3 regions of the Chromobacterium sp. CCUG 30098 genome follow, and region 3 is predicted to be linked to each of the others. Evidence: predicted binding sites of a transcription regulator. Region 3 holds the regulator's gene; each other region holds the start of a gene.
The links. Region 3 encodes FNR, which switches genes on or off when oxygen is low (the NO sensors DNR and NnrR bind a similar motif). Its sites were predicted from a motif close to TTGATNNNNATCAA; they were not measured.
Positions count from the first base shown of each region.

Region 1 (4,139 bases), 480 kb from region 3:
AATGCGCGCTGAGCGAAGCCCAGACCCTGGCGCAAATCGCCCACTGGCGGCAGCAAGGCGTCATCCGCCGCTTCGGCATGGTGGTGCGTCACCAGGAACTGGGCTACCGCGCCAACGCCATGTGGGTGTGGCGGATAGACGACGACGCCGAACGCGAGCGCGTGGCGCTGGCGCTGGCGGCGGAGCCGGCCGTCACCCTGTGCTACGAACGGCCGCCGCGGCCGCCGGACTGGCCTTACCAACTGTTCACCATGGTTCACGCCCGCGACGCGCAGAGCCTGGACGCCGCGCTGGCGGACATCCGCCGCCGGCACGGCCTGGAACGGCTGCCGCAGGCGGTGCTGCGCTCCACCCGGCGCTACAAACAAACCGGAGCCTGTTATGGATACGCCTGAAGCGCTGGCAATGCTGGACGCCTTGGACGCGCGGCTGATAGACCGGCTGCAAGGCGGCTTCCCGCTGGCCTCGCGCCCCTACGCGGCGGCCGGGCGCAGCCTGGGCCTGGGCGAAGACGGCCTGATCCGCCGCTTGCGCGCACTGCTGCACGCCGGTGTGCTCAGCCGCTTTGGGCCGATGTACCAGATAGAACGCCTGGGCGGCCGCTTCGTGCTGGCCGCCTTGGCCGCGCCGGAAGCGCGCTTTGACGAAGTGGCCGCCGCCGTCAACGCGCTGCCGGCGGTGGCGCACAACTACCGCCGCGAGCACCGGCTCAATATGTGGTTTGTGCTGGCCGCGGACAGCGCCGCCGCCATCGACGCCGCCCGGCGCGGCATCGAACTGGTGACCGGCCTGGAAGTGCACCTGTTTCCCAAAGAGCGGGAATACTTTGTCGGCATGCGTTTTCAGGTGGGCGGCGCGGCTCCGGTGGGCGCGGCCGCCGGCGCGCGGGGCACGGGCGAACCGGCCGCGTTGAGCGAAGACGACCGGCGGCTGATCCGCGCCACCCAGGCCGGCCTGCCGCTGTGCCGCTACCCTTACCGCGACATTGCGCGGCAACTGGGCTGGGCGGAGGCCGAAGTGACGGCGCGGCTGACGCGCTGGCTGGAGCAGGGCGTGGTACGCCGCATCGGCGCGGTGCCCAATCATTACGCCATCGGCTACCGCGCCAACGGCATGGCGGTGTTCGACGTGGCCGACGAGCAAGTGGACGCGCTGGGCGCGCAGTTGGGCGGCCTGGACGCGGTCAGCCACTGCTACCGCCGTCCGCGCCGGCCGGGCTGGCCGTACAATCTGTTCGCCATGCTGCACGGCAGCGAGCGGCCGGCGGTGCTGGCCGCGGTGGACGACGCGCGCGCCTTGCTGGGCGAGGCCTGCCGCGGCCACGAAGTGCTGTTTTCCAGTCGGATTTTGAAGAAAACGGGATTGAGATTGTGAGGGCCGAGTTTTGGGCTTTGTGGTTTTGAATCCGCTGCGCGGATGATGATTTAGGGCCGGTTCCGCCCGGCAAACGGAAAGGAAGATTTGCGCGGCCAAATCTCCCTTTACCCTAAAGGCCGCCCTGCAAGCCTGGCCTGCGGCTTCCCGGCGGGTCCCGTCAGGCCCGAGGCGCGGCTGAACTCGCGATTTGCTAACGTCAAATCGCTCAAACAGGGCAGCCGCTTAAGACCTCGGGCCTGCCACCCGACGGCAGGCTTGAAGGGAGTGGGGGCGCGTCGGATACGCGCTGGCGGTGACGTTTCGCCAGCGGCGTCCTCGACCTTGTGCAAATCAAGTTTGCTTGCCCAGATTCCATTGACCCGCGTCAAGGAGCCGCCGCCGCCCCCGGCCGCACACTGAGCCATCTTCCCGCGGCGGAGCCGGCCATGTTGCGATTAACCCAATACCTGCGCCTGCTGCGCGAGCCGGCGGCGTCCCAACCGCCGGGCCGCGCCATGCCCGTCGGCCCGCAAGGCCCAGTGGTGATCTGGAACCTGATCCGCCGCTGCAACCTCACCTGCCAGCACTGCTACTCCACCTCCGCCAACCGCGACTTCGCCGGCGAACTGAGCACCGAAGAAGCCTATGCGGTGCTGGACGATCTCCACGCCTACGGCGTGCGCGTGCTGATCCTGTCCGGCGGCGAACCGCTGTTGCGGCCGGACCTGCCGGCCATCGCCCGGCGCGCCAAGGCGCTGGGCTTCTATATCGGCCTGTCCAGCAACGGCACCCTGATAGACCCGGCCGCCGCCGCCACGCTGGCGGATATCGGCTTTGACTACGTGGGCGTCAGCCTGGACGGCATCGGCGCCACCCATGACCGCTTCCGGCGGCTGGACGGCGGCTTTGATCTGGCCTTGCAGGGCCTGCGGCTGGCGCGCGACGCCGGCCTGAAAGTGGGCATCCGCTACACCATGACCAATGACAACGCCGCGGACCTGCCGGCGCTGCTGCAACTGATGGCGGACGAAGACATCGACAAGTTCTACTTCTCCCACCTCAACTACGCCGGACGCGGCAACAAGCACCGCGCCGACGACGCCCGCCACGTCCGCAGCCGCTGGGCGCTGGAACTGCTGATCCAGCAGGCGATGGCCCAGCTGGACGCCGGCCGGCCGAGGGACTTCGTCACCGGCAACAACGACGCGGACGGCGTCTACCTGCTGCACTGGGCGCGCCGGCATTATCCGGAGCGCGCCGACGCGCTGCTGCGGGCGCTGCGGCGCTGGGGCGGCAACGCCAGCGGCGTCCACATCGCCAATATCGACAACCTGGGCAATGTGCACCCGGACACCATGTGGTGGAAGGTGACGCTGGGCAATGTGCGGGAACGGCCGTTTTCTACGATCTGGCAACAGCCGCATCACCCCTTGATGAGCGGCCTGCGCCAATCCCCGCGCCCGGTGGCTGGCCGCTGCGGCGCTTGCGGCCACCTGGACATCTGCAACGGCAACACCCGGGTGCGCGCCTGGGAGCTGAGCGGGGATTTCTGGGCGGCGGACCCGGCCTGTTATCTGAGCGACGCGGAAATCGGCGTGGAGCCGGGCCGCCACGCGCGGCCGGCGCTGACGCCGTGGAGCCGGGAGGCCCGACATTGAGGCGAGCGCCGTAGAGCCTGTTTACGATCTCTTTGAGAGGGATGATGGTTCAAAACGTCGAACACGCGGTTTCCCAGGTATCCATGCAACGCTTCAACATATTGAAGCTGCCGGCCTTTTTCTAATCACATCGAACTAGGCGGCTGCTGCCAATGGCGCATGGTCGTTGGCGGAACGCGCTTTTATAGTGAGAACCTACCCCATCATCGAGCCACACCGTCATGAGCCATCTGGACATCCCTTCCTTCCTGCGCCACCAGCCGCTGTTTCAGCAACTCTCCCCGGAACAGATCCAGGCGCTGGTGCCGCACACCCAAGAACTGCGCGGCCTCAAGGGCCAGGTGATCTTCCAGAAGGGCGACCCCTGCGACGGCATGTTCCTGGTGGTGTACGGCCGGGTGAAACTGGCGCTGTCCTCGGCGCAGGGCAGTGAAAAAGTGATGGAAATCATCCACCCCGGCCAAAGCTTTGCCGAGGCGGTGATGTTCCTGGGCCGGCCCTGCCCGGTGATGGCCCAGTTTCTGGAAGACGGCATGCTGCTCAAGGTGGAGGCGGCCGGCATCCTGCAAGCGATAGACCACGACCCGGCCTTCGCCCGGCGCTTGCTGGCCGGCCTGTCGCTGCGCCTGCACGGCCTGGTGCGGGACGTGGAGCGCTACTCCATCGAAAGCTCCTTGCAGCGGGTGATTGGCTATCTGCTGCAACACATCCCGGAAGACGGCGACAGCCTGACGCCGCAGGTATCGCTGCCGGTGAACAAAAGCCTGATCGCCTCCCGGCTCAACCTGACGCCGGAAACCTTCTCGCGCATGCTGCACCAGTTGATCGAGGCGGAGCTGATCCAGGTGGACGGGCGCGACATCACGCTGGTGGATGTGGAGCGCTTGAAAGCGTTTGGCAACTGCGCTTAGAACCTGTTTACGATCTGCTGCGCGTCGGCGATACGGCGTTGAAACCCGCTTCGAAATGCTCATGTACCACTTGTACATTCCGCTTTCTCAGCCGGTTTCGCCTTGTCTCGTCCTAGCTCGCGAGATCGTAAACACGCTCTTAGAACAGGTTCTTAGCGCGCCCCGCCTCAACCGTTTGGATAGCCGGCTACTGACCGGGTATGCCTACGGTTCT
Region 1 covers NZ_JAUCGS010000001.1:719,892-724,030, forward strand. Annotated here, with positions in the region: gene ahbB (siroheme decarboxylase subunit beta) at 1-395, shown strand, start outside; gene ahbB (siroheme decarboxylase subunit beta) at 382-1,374, shown strand; gene nirJ (heme d1 biosynthesis radical SAM protein NirJ) at 1,803-3,014, shown strand; gene QUG03_RS03445 (Crp/Fnr family transcriptional regulator) at 3,236-3,925, shown strand; gene QUG03_RS03450 (hypothetical protein) at 4,130-4,139, opposite strand, start outside.
Region 1: the regulator FNR is predicted to act here: its motif matches at 1,732-1,745, upstream of nirJ (heme d1 biosynthesis radical SAM protein NirJ).

Region 2 (4,139 bases), on a different contig from region 3:
GGCCGGCCAGCTGCACGGCGGTGTAGGGCTTGACGCCGGCCACCGGCTGAGTGGTCGATTTCTGGAAGGCCAGCGGCAGAATTTCCACCAGACCGGCCACGCTGACGACCAGCAGGGTAAACACGATCAGATAGCCGACGTGTTCTTCGATCAGTTTTTGTATCTTATCCATGATGTTTCCTTGCGCCTCAATGAGCGTGGGCGGTGATGGCCGGGATCTTGGCGTCTACGGCACGGCCCGCGGTTACGGTGCGGAAGGTGTTGTAGGCCATCAGGAACATGCCGAGCAGGTACAGGAAGCCGCCGAGCAGACGCACGAAGTGGTACGGATAGGTGGCCTTGACCGCCTCTACGAAGGCGTAGGTCAGGGTGCCGTCCGGGTTCAGCGCGCGCCACATCAGGCCCTGGGTCACGCCGGAGATCCACAGCGCGGCGATGTACAGCACCACGCCGACGGTGGCGAGCCAGAAATGGGCTTCAACCAGCTTCAGGCTGAACATGGATTCGCGGCCGAACAGGCGCGGAATCAGGTAGTACATGGAACCGATGGTGATGAAGCCCACCCAGCCCAGCGCGCCGGAGTGCACGTGGCCGATGGTCCAGTCGGTATAGTGGGACAAGGCGTTGACGGTCTTGATCGACATCATCGGGCCTTCGAAGGTGGACATGCCGTAGAAGGACAGCGAAACCACCAGGAATTTCAACACCGGATCGGTGCGCAGCTTATGCCAGGCGCCGGACAGCGTCATGATGCCGTTGATCATGCCGCCCCAGCTCGGAGCCAGCAGCACCAGGGAGAACACCATGCCTACGGACTGGGTCCAGTCAGGCAGGCTGGTGTAATGCAGGTGGTGAGGACCGGCCCACATATAGGTGAAGATCAGCGCCCAGAAGTGCACCACGGACAGGCGGTAGGAGTAAACCGGACGGCCGGCCTGTTTCGGGATGAAGTAGTACATCATGCCCAGGAAGGCGGCGGTCAGGAAGAAGCCCACGGCGTTGTGGCCGTACCACCATTGCACCATGGCGTCCACGGCGCCGGAGTAGGCGGAGTAGGATTTCCACAGCGACACCGGCACGAAGGCGGAGTTGACGATGTGCAGCAGGGCCACGGCCAGGATGAAGGCGCCGTAGAACCAGTTGGCCACGTAGATGTGCTTGACCTTGCGGATGGCGATGGTGCCGAAGAAAACGATGGCGTAAACAACCCAGATCACCGCGATCAGCAGTTTGATCGGCCATTCCAGCTCGGCGTATTCCTTGCTGGTGGTCAGGCCCAGCGGCAAGGTGATGGCGGCCAGCACGATCACCAGCTGCCAGCCCCAGAAGGTGAAGGCGGCGAGCTTGTCGGAGATCAGCCGGACGTTACAGGTACGCTGCACCACGTAATAGGAGGTGGCGAACAGGCCGCAACCGCCAAAGGCGAAGATGACCGCATTGGTGTGCAGAGGACGCAGGCGGCCAAAGTGGAACCAGGGGCCGAAGTTCAATTCGGGCCAGACCAGTTGGGCCGCAATGATGACGCCCACCAACATGCCGACAATGCCCCACACGACGGTCATGATGGCAAATTGGCGCACCACCTTATAGTTATAAGTGGATTGCGTTTCCATTTAGGGTTTTCTCCAAGGTTGCTAACTCAGAACGTGACATATCTAATCGGCGGCTTGAAGTCCGGGAAACTGTCCCCATCTGTACCGATGTGACTGTATCCAGACGATGCCGCAGGGAAAACGACTTTTATTAAAATCAAGCGCTTGACCCAGATCGCAGCGGTACTGATGTCTGTATTAGCAGTTCATCCCGTATTGCGACAGCGCAATTTCCCCATTTAGTTAACCCGGCATTCTAAATCAATTACCCATATCGGGCCAGTTTGGACGGCCGGGGGATGTCGCTTTCCCATTTGTCTTTATTTATGTCTCAAGCGAGCGTGACAGTTCTTGCAAATACTGTTGCTACTGACCGAGATTGTATTGTCTGGCGGCCCAGCCTTCTTGACCTGGATCAAGATGTCATAAAACGCAGCGTTTACCCGCGGCAAGTGCTAAAATCAGAAGGTTTTGCAACGATTGCAGGCAGATCATGACCGTTTCCGTCCGCTACACCCTATGTCCGAGCGCCCCGGAGGCGCATCTTTTCGAGGTCGTCCTGACCGTTTCCCGGCCCGCCAAGAATGGCCAGATTTTCTCATTGCCGGCGTGGATTCCCGGCAGTTACATGATCCGGGAGTTCTCCAAACATATTGTGGAAATTCGCGCGGAATCCGCGGGAAAAGCGGTGCGGCTGGTCCAGCTGACAAAAAACAGTTGGCAAGCCGCGCCAGTCAAGGGCTCGTTGGTTCTACGCTATAAAGTTTATGCGTTTGATCTGTCGGTGCGCGGCGCTTATCTGGACGCGCAGCGCGGCTTCTATAACGGCAGCAGCGTTTTCCTGGCGGCGGACGGCTACGAGAACGAGGCTTGCGAGGTGGAGATCCTGCCGCCGGAAGGCAAGGCCTACGCCGATTGGAAGGTGGCGACCAGCTTGCCGGCGCGCGGCGCGGACAAGAAAACCGGCTTCGGCGGCTATCAGGCCGCCTCTTACGACGAGTTGATCGACCACCCGGTGGAACTGGGCGCTTTCGAACGCGTCAGCTTCAAAGCCTGCGGCGTGCCGCACGAATTCGTCGTCTCCGGCCGCTTCCGCGCCGACCTCAAGCGCCTGGCGCGCGACGCCAAGAAAATCTGCGAATACCAGATCAAGCTGTTCGGCGAGCCGGCGCCCTTCGAGCGCTACGTATTCATGCTTTTCGTCGGCAAGGACATCTACGGCGGCCTGGAGCATCGCGCCTCCACCGCGCTGGTGGCCAATCGCGACGACTTGCCGCAGCAGGGCGTCGAGGAGATCGGTGACGGCTATCTGAAGCTGCTGGGCCTGATCAGCCACGAATATTTCCACAGCTGGAACGTCAAGCGGATGAAGCCGGCGGCGTTCACGCCCTACGATCTGAACCAGGAAGGCTATACCCGTCTGCTGTGGGCCTTCGAGGGCATCACCTCCTATTACGACGACCTGAGCCTGGTGCGTTGCGGCCTGATAGACGAGAAGCGCTATCTGGGCCTGCTGGCGGAAACCATCAGCGGCGTCGAGCGCGGCGCCGGCCGCTTGAAGCAGACGCTGGAGCAATCCAGCTTCGAAGCGTGGACCAAGTACTATCGACAAGACGAAAACAGCCCCAACAGCATCGTCAGCTATTACACCAAGGGCGCGCTGGCCGCGCTGGCGCTGGACCTGACCATACGCCGCGACAGCCAGGGCCGTCAGTCGCTGGACGACGTGATGCGCGCGCTGTGGCGCAAATGGCTGGACGACGGCAAGGGCCTGGCCGAGGACGAGTGGGAAAGCCAGGCGCAGGCCGTCACCGGCCTGGACCTCAAGGCCTTTTTCGATCGCGCGCTGCGCGGTGTTGAGTCCCTGCCGCTGGCCGAACTGTTGGCGGCCCAGGGCGTGGAGCTGCGCTTCGAGCCGGCGGCCAACGCCGGCGACCGCGGCGGCCTGGCGTTGAGCGGCAAGCCTGCGCCGGCCAGCCTGGGGGTCAAGGCCGTGGCCGAGGCCCAGGGCGTGCGCGTGCTCAATGTCTACGACGGCGGCGCGGCGCAAGGCGCCGGCCTGTCCGGCGGCGACGTGATCGTGGCCATAGACAAGCTCAAGGCCGTGGACCTGGACAAGGCGCTGGCGCGCTACCAGCCCGGCGATAAGCTGAAACTGCACTGGTTCCGCCGCGACGAACTGATCAGCGCGCAAGTGGAGCTGCAAGCCGCTCCTGCCGACGCCTGCCGCCTGCTGTTGCAGGACGGCGGCGCGCAGTGGCTGCGCCGCTAATATTCATCGGGTCGGCGCCGCTGCCCGGCGTCGTCCCCCTCCAGCCAAGACCGGCGCAGCCGGCATCGAAGGAGACGTAGACATGGCTCAACAGCCGCAAGTCAAGTACCGCAACGACTACGCAGCCCCCGCTTTTCTGATCGACCGCGTCGATCTGAGCTTCGACATCGAAGACGACGCCACCCGCGTGCACGCGCGCCTGGTGGTGACCCGCAACGACAAGGCCGCGCGCCAGGACGATCTGGTGCTGGACGGCAGCGCCGCATTGGTGGCGG
Region 2 covers NZ_JAUCGS010000003.1:159,689-163,827, forward strand. Annotated here, with positions in the region: gene ccoO (cytochrome-c oxidase, cbb3-type subunit II) at 1-172, opposite strand, end outside; gene ccoN (cytochrome-c oxidase, cbb3-type subunit I) at 189-1,613, opposite strand; gene QUG03_RS08930 (M61 family metallopeptidase) at 2,086-3,864, shown strand; gene pepN (aminopeptidase N) at 3,947-4,139, shown strand, end outside.
Region 2: the regulator FNR is predicted to act here: its motif matches at 1,740-1,753, upstream of ccoN (cytochrome-c oxidase, cbb3-type subunit I).

Region 3 (4,139 bases):
AAGGATTACGAGCGTCAGCTGAAGCGGGGCGAGTCCACCCCGGTGTTCAAGGTGGCGGATTACCCGGAACTGGCGGCCAAGGTGGAAAAAGACATCTGGTAAGCCTGCGTCCGGCTCCAACGATAAACAGCCCGCGTCATGACGCGGGCTGTTTTGTTGCTAGCCCCGTTCAAATGGTCTTGGAGTAGCGCGCCTGGGTGCGGCGCTCCCGCAGATGCCGGTCGAAGATCATCGCGATATTGCGGATCAGGAAGCGGCCCTTGGGCTCCACCATGATGAAGTCGCCGTCGAAGGACAGCAGGCCCAGTTGCTGGTATTCGCGGATCTGCGGCAGTTCTTCGGCGAAGTACTCGGCGAAGTTGATGCCGTGGATCTCTTCCAGCGCCTCCACCGACAGCGAGAAGCGACACATCAGGCCTTGGATGATGCTGCGGCGCAGGATGTCGTCATTGTCCAGCGTCAGCCCGCGCAACACCGGCAGATGGCCGCTGTCCAGCGCCGCGTAATAACTGTCCAGGTCCTTGGCGCTCTGGCTGTAACAGGGGCCGACCTTGCCGATGGAGGACACGCCAAGACCGATCATGTCGCAGTCCGCATGGGTGGAGTAGCCCTGGAAATTGCGTTGCAGCCGGCCCTGGCGCAGGGCGGAGGCCAGTTCGTCGTCCGGCTTGGCGAAGTGATCCATGCCGATGAAGACATAGCCGGCGTCGGCCAGGCGCTGCACCGAATCCTGCAGGATGTCCAGCTTGGTTTCCGGCGAGGGCAGATCGGCCTCGTTGATGCGCCGCTGCGGCATGAACACGGTGGGCAGGTGGGCGTAGTTGTACAGCGCCAGCCGGTCCGGCCCGATGGCGATCACCTTGTCCAGCGTGCGGCGCACCGATTCCCGGGTCTGCAGCGGCAGGCCGTAGATCAGATCGACGCTGACGGACTTGAAACCGGCGTCGCGCGCGGCCTGGATCACCTCCAGCGTTTCCTCTTCGGACTGCACCCGGTTCACCGCCTGCTGCACCGTCGGTTCAAAGTCCTGAATCCCGACGCTGATGCGGTTGAAGCCGAGTTCGGCCAGTTTGAAGATTGTCGCCGCGCTGACTTTGCGCGGGTCTATTTCTATGGAATACTCCCCCTCCTTCAAGAACTCGAAATGAGTCTTGAGCAAGGTCATCAATCGTTCCAGTTGCGCGTCGGACAAGAAAGTGGGGGTGCCGCCGCCGAAATGCAGCTGTATCACTTGCTCGCGGCGGCCCAGACAGGAGGCGATCATGCGGACCTCCTTCTCCAGGTAGTCCAGGTACAAGTCCGCTTTGCCGCTGTCCTTGGTGATGATCTTGTTGCAACCGCAGTAGTAGCAGATAGTGTTGCAAAAAGGTATATGAGCGTACAATGATAAAGGTTTCCGGTTGGCGCCGATGCTGCGCTGCCGTAGCCAGTGGATGTAGTCTCTTTCGGCAAAACCCGGCGTAAAGCGATCCGCTGTCGGGTATGACGTATATCTAGGACCTGTCCCGTCGAGGCGCTCAATCAGCGCGCGGTCGAATTCAAAATGGGCAGGAGAAAATGGGTGGGTGGTCTTCATGTCGTATTTGGATGGCAAAACCTCTGGTGGACTGGTAAATTTGCGGAAATCCTGCGAATTTCGCTTTGATAAGGGTCAAGCTTCATCGCAAGCTTGTACTAAACATGCCATGTCCGATCAGAACCATATCTCTTTGCATAACCTGAAGGTCTCCTGCTCCAACTGCAGCCTGAAGGAACTTTGTCTACCTGTGGGGCTTAACCGCGAGGAGCTGACCCAGCTCGACGCGGTGATCCGCCAAAGCCGCCGTTTGAAGCGCGGCGAGTACTTGTTCCGCAGCGGCGAAGGCTTCCGTTCGCTGTTCGCGGTGCGCACCGGCTTCTTCAAGACCAGCGTCGCCAGCCAGGACGGCCGCGAGCAGGTCACCGGCTTCCATATGTCCGGCGAACTGATGGGCCTGGACGGCATTTCCGCCAATGTGCACGGCTGCGACGCCATCGCGCTGGAGGACAGCGAGGTGTGCGAGCTGCCGTTCAGCCGCATGGAGAGCCTGGGCCGCGAAATTCCCACCCTGCAGCACCATTTCTACCGTCTGATGAGCCGCGAGATCGTTCGCGATCAGAATGTAATGTTGTTATTGGGCAACATGAAGGCGGAAGAGCGCCTGGCCGCCTTCCTGCTCAATCTGTCGCAGCGTCTGTCCACCCGCGGCTTCGCCGCCAACGACTTCATCCTGCGCATGAGCCGCGAGGAAATCGGCAGCTTCCTCGGCCTGAAGCTGGAAACCGTCAGCCGCACGCTGTCCAAGTTCCAGCAGCAAGGCTGGATCACCGTCGATCACAAGCACATCCAACTGGTGATGGTGGACGAATTGAAGGCGCTGATTTCCGGCTGCGCTCACGCCAACGGACATTGATTCCGCCGCGCGGGCGGACAGATGGAAAACGCAAGGCAAGCCCTCGGGCTTGCCTTTTTTCATGGGGCCGGCGCGCAGTCCGCGATTTGCAGCAGCAGCCGCGACAGCGGCGCCTCCTGAGGCCAGCCCGGCGGCACGGCGAAGCCGCGGGCCACTTCATGCCAGTCGCCGTCGGGGCCGGGCTGCAGTTCGGCCAGCAGCTGCGGCGCCTCGGCCTGTTCCAGGCGCGCGCGTAGTTCCGCCGCGTCGGCGGTGTGTTCCCGCGAGCGGCGCGCCGGCGCCAGCCAACTGAGCCTGGGCAGCCAGGCCCAGCGCGAATCCGCGTTCAGCGCCGGCCAGTCGCCGCGCAGCGGCCAGTATTGCCCGTACAGCGGCTGGGCGCCGGGCGGCGCTTCCGGCGCGGTGTCGCGGGCGTGGAACAGCCAGCCGCTGAGCCGAGCGCCGACCGCGCAGCCCTCAAAGCCTGCCGGCAGCGTCGCTTGCGCAGCCGGGTGGCGGGACAGGCGCAGCTGGGTTTGCAGTTTATGGGCTTTCAGCGCCCAGGCGTCGCGTAGGCTGGGGCCGGTCAAGGTGTCCGCGCTGCGGCCCAGTTGCAGATAGAACTTGCTGGCGGCTTCCAGATGCAGCGGTTGGCCGTCTAGGCGCAGCAAGAAGTCGAACTCGCCGACGGTGCGGCCGTCCGGCGCGCGCACCGGCAGATTGCTGGCCACCAGTTCGATGTGCGGCGCCAGCCGGAACCAGAAGGACAGCAGCCGTTCCGCGTAATGGCCCAGACGGCGGGTGGGCTGGCGCGCCAGCCAGTGCTGAAGTTCGGCAGGATCGGCGTCCAGCGTTTGCAGCAAGGCCGGGCCGTCGGCCCCCAGCAGCCGCTGCGGCGGGATGTCCGCGCCGCTGCGCCAGGGCGAGGGCGCGGAGAGCAGAAAAGCCAGATCGCGCACCGCCGGGTGCGCGTAGGGCAGGGTGAACGGCGGCTTATTCGCCATCCTGTCCGGGCGCGTCGCGGCGGACTTCGCCGTCGGCGGCGCGCTGCACCTGTTTGAGGAAGCCGCGCAGGATGTCGATTTCCTCGCGCAGCAGGCCGGCGCGGTTGAACAGGGTGCGCATCCGGCGCATCATCCGTTCGCTGTTGCGGCGGCGGAAATAGCCTATCTTGTCCATGGTCTGTTCCAGGTGGCCGCAGAAGCCCTCCACCTCGCCCAGCGCCGCCGCGTCGCTGTCTGCGCGCAGATAGTCGACGTCCACGCCGGTGTGGCTGAACAGTTCGTAAGTCATCACCTGCACCGCCATCGCCAGATTCAGCGAGAAGTAGTCCGGGTTGCCGGGGATGGTGACCAGGCGGTTGCATTGTTCGACTTCTTCAATGGACAGGCCGAAGGTCTCGTTGCCGAACACCAGGGCCACCTGTTCGCCGGCGCGGGCGCGCGCCACCAGTTCCGGCGTGGTCTGGCGCGGGGTGGACAGCGGGGTGGTCAGCTCGCGACGGCGGCTGGTCAGCGCGCAGGCGATGGTGACGTCTTGCAAGGCCTCGGCCAGGCTGGACACCACGGTGGCCTGCTCCAGAAGATCCACCGCGCCGGAGGCCAGCGTATTGGCCTCGTCGCTGGGAAACACTTTGGGTTCAACCAGATACAGCCGGCTCAGGCCCATGGTTTTCATCGCCCGGGCGGCGGAGCCGATATTGCCCGGATGGTTGGGGCGGGCCAACAC
Region 3 covers NZ_JAUCGS010000001.1:1,201,944-1,206,082, forward strand. Annotated here, with positions in the region: gene QUG03_RS05615 (alanine/glycine:cation symporter family protein) at 1-102, shown strand, start outside; gene hemN (oxygen-independent coproporphyrinogen III oxidase) at 170-1,576, opposite strand; gene fnr (fumarate/nitrate reduction transcriptional regulator Fnr) at 1,686-2,432, shown strand; gene QUG03_RS05630 (DUF1853 family protein) at 2,492-3,415, opposite strand; gene QUG03_RS05635 (RNA methyltransferase) at 3,405-4,139, opposite strand, start outside.